DNA from 2 places in the Shewanella morhuae genome. Region 2 is predicted to be linked to the other one. Evidence: riboswitches for the same ligand, from Rfam matches in the RefSeq annotation. Region 2 holds a riboswitch; the other holds the start of a gene.
The links. A riboswitch is a leader RNA that binds a small molecule or an ion and turns the genes downstream of it on or off. The one in region 2 is predicted to bind lysine.

Region 1: linked by a shared signal. The riboswitch ahead of lysC (lysine-sensitive aspartokinase 3) and the one ahead of C9I43_RS09370 (Na+/H+ antiporter NhaC family protein) in region 2 are both predicted to bind lysine.

The regions. Positions count from the first base shown of each region.
Region 1 is NZ_PYSG01000002.1:2,890,741-2,894,072, reverse strand. Features, by position in the region: gene arcA (two-component system response regulator ArcA) at 1-468, opposite strand, end outside; gene C9I43_RS13135 (DUF3293 domain-containing protein) at 1,059-1,496, shown strand; lysine riboswitch at 1,600-1,774, shown strand; gene lysC (lysine-sensitive aspartokinase 3) at 1,924-3,279, shown strand; gene C9I43_RS13125 (succinylglutamate desuccinylase/aspartoacylase family protein) at 3,281-3,332, shown strand, end outside.
Region 2 is NZ_PYSG01000002.1:2,044,432-2,047,763, reverse strand. Features, by position in the region: gene C9I43_RS09380 (electron transfer flavoprotein subunit beta/FixA family protein) at 1-19, shown strand, start outside; gene C9I43_RS09375 (electron transfer flavoprotein subunit alpha/FixB family protein) at 20-946, shown strand; lysine riboswitch at 1,042-1,238, shown strand; gene C9I43_RS09370 (Na+/H+ antiporter NhaC family protein) at 1,318-2,886, shown strand; gene C9I43_RS09365 (multiheme c-type cytochrome) at 3,241-3,332, opposite strand, start outside.

The sequences.
Region 1 (3,332 bases), 850 kb from region 2:
ACCCTGTGGGCTGACTAACGAACGGCTGTTGATCTCTAAGCTCCAATCATTGAAGCGATAGTATTCTACTGAGCTCTTCTCTTCTACTTCAGCGCCAGCGCTGTTGACGCGAGTCAGAAGATTGCGAGCACGAATCGTCAATTCACGTGGATTGAACGGCTTGGTAATATAATCGTCCGCGCCAATTTCAAGTCCAAGGATTTTGTCGACTTCGTTATCACGACCAGTCAGGAAAATTAGACCTATATTGTTGATTTCGCGTAGTTCACGCGCTAACAATAGGCCGTTTTTACCTGGTAAGTTAATGTCCATAACAACTAAGTTAATTTTGTTCTCTTGCATAGCCTTATGCATTTCTGCGCCATCATTGGCCTCTGTTACCACATACCCTTCTGCCTCGAAAATACTTCTCAGCGTATTACGGGTAACGGCTTCGTCTTCAACGATCAGAATGTGCGGATTTTGCATATTATTTACCTAAATTTTAACCAGTTTATACTAACCAATAAGAGCAGCTTACTTCGGGCTCTTATATTCATAAAAGCATTGATACTTAGAGACTTCCTTGAACCATTTTAGTGTTCTAAAGAAAATCATTACGACAACACGTTAGGATGCAGACTAAAACACGTATTAAGTGTAATACGAGAAAACGTAATCAGTACCAACTTCGATAAGCAATAGTTAGAATAAGTTCCTTAACTATTGTTTTTTTAAAATGTTGAAATGATAAATTAAATGTAGAACATATTTAGACAGATGCTCGACCAGTTTGTATTATCTGAAACAATATAAGTAACAAACTGTATTAAAGCTAAGCATCTCGCGTAATCTACTTCAACTCATCAGTACGTGTATTGTACTCGTTTTAGTCATTTGTTAACAAATGAAATGTTAACAAATTTTAGACGGGTACTGAATTCTAGCATGATATTTACTTTAGTTATTGATTAGTTTAACTAATGCAGTATGTGTTCCTGTGAGCTTGGTCACGCCCCTTTGGATTTTATATTCTGTCTGCTACACTAATTTGGGTTAAATTTTTGGTTAGACGACTAATGGACAACACAACTCAACATTTGTTATGGCAATGCTATCAAACACCGTTATTTTTGCTAACTCAAGCATTATCCTGTAATTTTTCGTTTGCTATTATTACCGCTCATAATCCCGCTGCAATGCTCCTTAGCCCCAGTCAAAATCGTTTACTCGATCGCCAGTTACTGCGTGAAATTGAATTACTCGGTAGTCCCTATCGTGCGCTAGTGGGCGCCGCACCGGATTTATCCCATATGGAAAAAAGCTGGGCGGTGTTTATTGATAGAACTATGGCACTGCAATTAGGTAAAAAATTTAATCAATATGCGATTTATGTTGTTGAACAAGGTGATGTGAGCTTAGTGCCTTGTCTGTTAAATGGGCATGATGAAGTGTGTTTGGGAAAATTTAGCGAGCGGGTCAGATTGGTGTCTGAACTACCCGATATGCGTAATTAACCCCGCTATTTTTAAAGATTTCATATGATTTTGGATTTGCGATGAAATTAGCATTGACTTCATTAGGGGTTTATTGCTACTTTTTTCGTCCCTTTCTTCGGAAAGGAACAGAAGAGGAGCGTTAACTAGGTAGTCGGTTAGAGGAGCACAAACTCCAGTGATGACCGATGAGGGAGATTAACGCCGAGGCATAGATATGGTTGTTGCATGTTTATGTCGGTCGCTCGGGCTGAATCCTGACGATTGTCACCTGTAATTGGTGGAGAGCTTCTGGTGACGATTGCTGTTTCCCTCATTTGGGGTGCGTTATCATTGAGCACCAGGCTCTTCGAACGAAGTTAGTTCGGAGTGTAATCATGTTAGTTAATCAATATCTTGTTCAATCTGCTGTTATTTCTCGCCCTACGTATTTTGCGGAGGTGAGCTAATGTCCCTTGTTGTCGCAAAATTTGGTGGCACTTCCGTCGCCGATTATAGTGCTATGAATCGTTGTGCTGACATAGTGTTAGCCAATCCTAATTGTCGTTTGGTCGTGGTGAGTGCCTCAAGCGGCGTCACAAATTTGTTAGTCGAATTGACCCAAGAGTCGATGAATGATGACGGACGCTTACAACGATTAAAACAAATTGCCCAAATCCAATATGCTATTTTAGATAAGTTAGGCCGTCCTAGTGATGTGGCTGCAACATTAGATAAATTACTGAGCCGTATGGCAATATTAAGCGAGGTGCTTGCCACGCAACGCAGCAAAGCAACCGTAGATGAACTGTTATCTCTTGGTGAGCAATGTTCTTCGGTACTCTTTTCTGCAGTGTTTCGTGAGAAAGGTGCTAACTCGAGTGCATTTGATGTACGCCAAGTGTTGCGTACTGACAGCAATTTTGGCCGTGCTGAACCACAAATAGAACACATAGCGACGCTATCTCGGGATTATTTACAGCCATTATTGGCGGAGCAAATAATTGTGACTCAAGGTTTTATCGGTGCCGATGAAGCCGGTCAAACGACGACGTTAGGCCGTGGTGGTAGTGATTATTCTGCTGCATTATTGGCTGAAGCTCTGCGTGCATCTGCGGTCGAAATTTGGACTGACGTTGCGGGGATTTACACCACAGATCCTCGCCTTGCGCCCAATGCATTTCCGATTGCCGAAATAAGCTTCAATGAAGCCGCCGAAATGGCCACCTTTGGTGCCAAGGTATTGCATCCTGCGACCATTCTTCCTGCTGTCCGTCAACAAATTCAAGTGTTTGTGGGTTCAAGTAAAGAGCCTGAAAAAGGCGGCACTTGGATCCGTCACCAAGTTGAAGATGCACCTATTTTTCGCGCAGTAGCATTGCGCCGCGATCAAACGTTATTAAACCTCCACAGCTTGCAAATGCTGCATGCACAGGGCTTTTTAGCCGAAACCTTTGCGACATTGGCGCGGCATAAGATCAGTGTGGATTTAATTACCACCTCAGAAGTTAACGTGGCGCTGACGCTGGATAAAACTGGTTCAGATTCAAGCGGCCAAGGTCTATTGAGTGAGGCATTGCTGCAGGAGTTATCCCAACATTGTCGCGTACGTGTTGAAGATGGCTTGGCTTTAGTGGCGATTATTGGTAACCGTATTGCAACTACGCCCGGTATTTGTCGACGTGTATTTGAAGTGTTAGAACCCCACAATGTACGAATGATTTGCCAAGGTGCCAGCCCGCATAATCTGTGTGTGTTAGTCGCAGAATCGGAAGCGGCGCAAGTGGTTAAATCGCTGCACCAAAATTTGTTCGAAGGCATTTAATATGTTGCCGACAACATCGTCTGTTCAAATCGGGGAGCTTGCTGCAGGGCAAG
Region 2 (3,332 bases):
CGAAGCGAAGGTGATCTAAATGGCCATTTTAGTATTAGCTGAACATGATAATAGCGCGCTGAAACTGGATACTGCGAAAATAGTTACCGCTGCTCGCGCTATCGGTGATGAAGTGCATGTTTTAGTTGCTGGTCACCAATGTGATGCAGTTGTCAAAGCGGCGCAAACGCTGCAAGGTGTTAGCCAAGTACTCGTGGCCGATGCCAGCGTGTATCAAGCGCACTTAGCTGAAAACTTTGCTAAGTTGCTGGTGGACTTAGCACCAAGTTATGGCCACATTTTGGCCTCGGCTTCGAGTCTAGGTAAAGATACACTGCCACGCGTGGCGGCATTGCTCGATGTAGCGCAAATCTCTGAAGTGATAGCGGTAGTGAGTGCTGACACCTTTGTGCGTCCAATCTATGCGGGTAACGCCTTAGAAACACTGCAAAGCCTTGATGCCATCAAAGTGATGACGGTGCGCGCCAGTGCCTTTGATGCAGCATCAGAAGGCAACAACGCGGCTGTGATGACACTCGATAAAGTGTTTGAAGCGAAAACACAGTTTGTATCGCAATCACTGACGGTTTCTGAACGACCAGAACTCGGTAATGCGGGTATTATTGTCTCTGGTGGTCGAGGTATGGGCAGTGGTGAAAACTTTGGCATGTTAGAGCAGCTAGCTGACAAACTTGGTGCAGCAGTGGGTGCATCGCGTGCTGCTGTTGATGCAGGCTTTGTGTCAAACGATTTACAAGTCGGTCAAACAGGTAAAATTGTCGCACCTAACTTGTATATTGCTGTTGGTATCTCAGGGGCAATTCAGCATTTAGCGGGCATGAAAGACGCCAAAGTTATCGTTGCTATCAACAAAGATCCCGAAGCGCCAATTTTCCAAGTGGCCGACTATGGGTTAGTTGCTGACCTATTTGAGGCTGTGCCTGAGCTTATCTCTTGCCTCGGTTGATTTTATTTGCGATCTAGATCACACTAAGCGGCTTTGCACTAGCATCAGCTCAGCCGCTTATGTTTTTATGTGCCACGCGCTCGAGTACGAGCGTTCTTAGAAGTAGAGGTGCGCCAAATATCAGTAGTAATCAGTAGGGTGATTCCGTTGATCGATTATGAAAGGATTTGGTGCCGAAGCTGTTCGATTTATCACAATCAACGGCTGGGACTGCGCCTAATAGGTGCAGCACTGCCATAGTATTTTCCAATATGGATAATGGAAATAGTTACTATGGAGCGCTACTGATAGGACAGGTGACCTTGGGTATCTATTGCCTTCCCCCACCAGTTCAGTCGCCCTCCATTCGTATTTAACGAAGATAATAATCAATGACTGTTATGAATTATGCCGATTCGGCACTTTCCTTGTTGCCGCCTGCGGTGGCGATTGTGTTGGCAATTTTTACTCGCCGTGTACTACTTTCTTTGGGGCTAGGTATCTTGATTGGCGCTTTATTGCTCAATCAATTTTCACCCTTAGCCACAGGTGAATTTGTATTTAATGGCGTTAAAGGACTTTTTTGGACGAGTGAAGGCCTTAATTCGTGGAATTTATATATTCTTGGCTTCTTAATTGTACTGGGAATGATCACCGCGTTAATTACGGTAAGTGGCAGCGCTCGGGCTTTTGCCGATTGGGCTCGTTTACATATTCGTAATAAGCGTGACGCTAAACTATTAACCATGTTTCTAGGTTGCGTAGTGTTTATTGATGATTATTTCAATAGCTTAGTCGTTGGTTCTGTCGCAAGACCTGTGACTGACCGTTATTATATTTCCCGCGCTAAGTTAGCTTATTTACTCGATTCTACAGCTGCGCCAGTATGCGTGATTTCTCCGGTTTCAAGTTGGGGCGCGTATATTATTGCCCTCATCGGCGGAATATTAACCGCCCATGGTTTTGCCGATACAGGCCATTTGAGTATTTTTATTCAAATGATCCCCATGAATTTTTATGCCATCTTCTCCTTATTATTATTACTTTTTGTGGTGTTTATGGGATTAGATGTTGGGCCAATGCGCGAGCATGAGCTTAATGCCCAACGGGGTAGTTTATACGATGAGTCAAAAGGGTTACCGCCAGGGGCGAACGCCGATTTACCCGAAGCGGAAACCGGTAAGATCTTAGGATTATTTCTGCCTATTATCGCGTTAGTGTTTGCCACCTTATATTTTATGGTTAGCAGCGGGGCTCAAGTATTAGCCACTGAAGGGATTGAGTTTAATATCATTTCCGCTTTTGAGAAAACCGATGTTAGTTCATCACTGTTCTTTGGTGCGTTAATTGGCTTAGCCATTTCGTTACTGTTGAATTTAATACAGGGCGTTGAAAAGTCGATGATAGTCAAAGGTGTTGTGCAGGGCGCTCGCTCTATGCTGCCGGCGATTTATATCCTGTTGTTTGCTTGGACGATTGCAGGTGTAATTGGTCAACTCGAAACCGGTAAGTTTATGGCGAGCTTAGCGACAGGTAATATTCCGTTCGCTTTTTTGCCTGCGTTAATGTTTGTGTTAGCGGGTATTACTGCGTTTTCTACCGGAACTAGCTGGGGCACGTTCGGTATCATGTTGCCGATAGCGGCTGATATGGCGATGGGAAGTCACACTAGCATGATGTTACCTATGCTTGCCTCTGTGCTGGCTGGCGCGGTATTTGGCGATCATTGCTCGCCCATTTCAGATACCACTATTTTGTCGTCAACAGGGGCCAGTTGCCACCATATCGACCATGTGGTCACTCAGCTACCCTATGCCCTTATCGCGGCATTTATTAGCTTGGCGGGTTATGTGGTGCTTGGTTTTACCGAGTCAGTGGTAGCAGGATTAGTGGCTTGTAGTGTGGTATTTGTGCTCAGTATTATTGTGCTTAAAATAAAATCTAAAGAGGCGATTATCTAAAACGATAATTGCAATCTCTTACTATCCATAAATCAGCCAGCATTATGCTGGCTGATTTATTTGGATTAATACTGGGTTTTGCTATGAACGCGAGCAAAATTGGGCAATGAGTTGTCCACTAACATGCGTTTAAATTCAAAGATGAAACCAATACTATGACCATAGATAGCGCATTCTTCTTCATTGACGTTAAGGTTAATCGATTAATTGAACTTTAAATGATTGCAGCGAGCGGTATTTGAATAAAAAAGGAGCCCCATATTAGTGAGGCTCCTTTGGCAATTTCCTTGCAGGGAAATAGATACCATTCTTACTGATTACTTGCTCGTTTCTAAATCATGTAATGATGATTAGTTAACGAGTAAAGTTATGGTATTTATCAATACCCGCGCTTTTACCTGTGCTATGGCATACAGCACAAGACTCAGAGGTCGGTTGCTTAAACC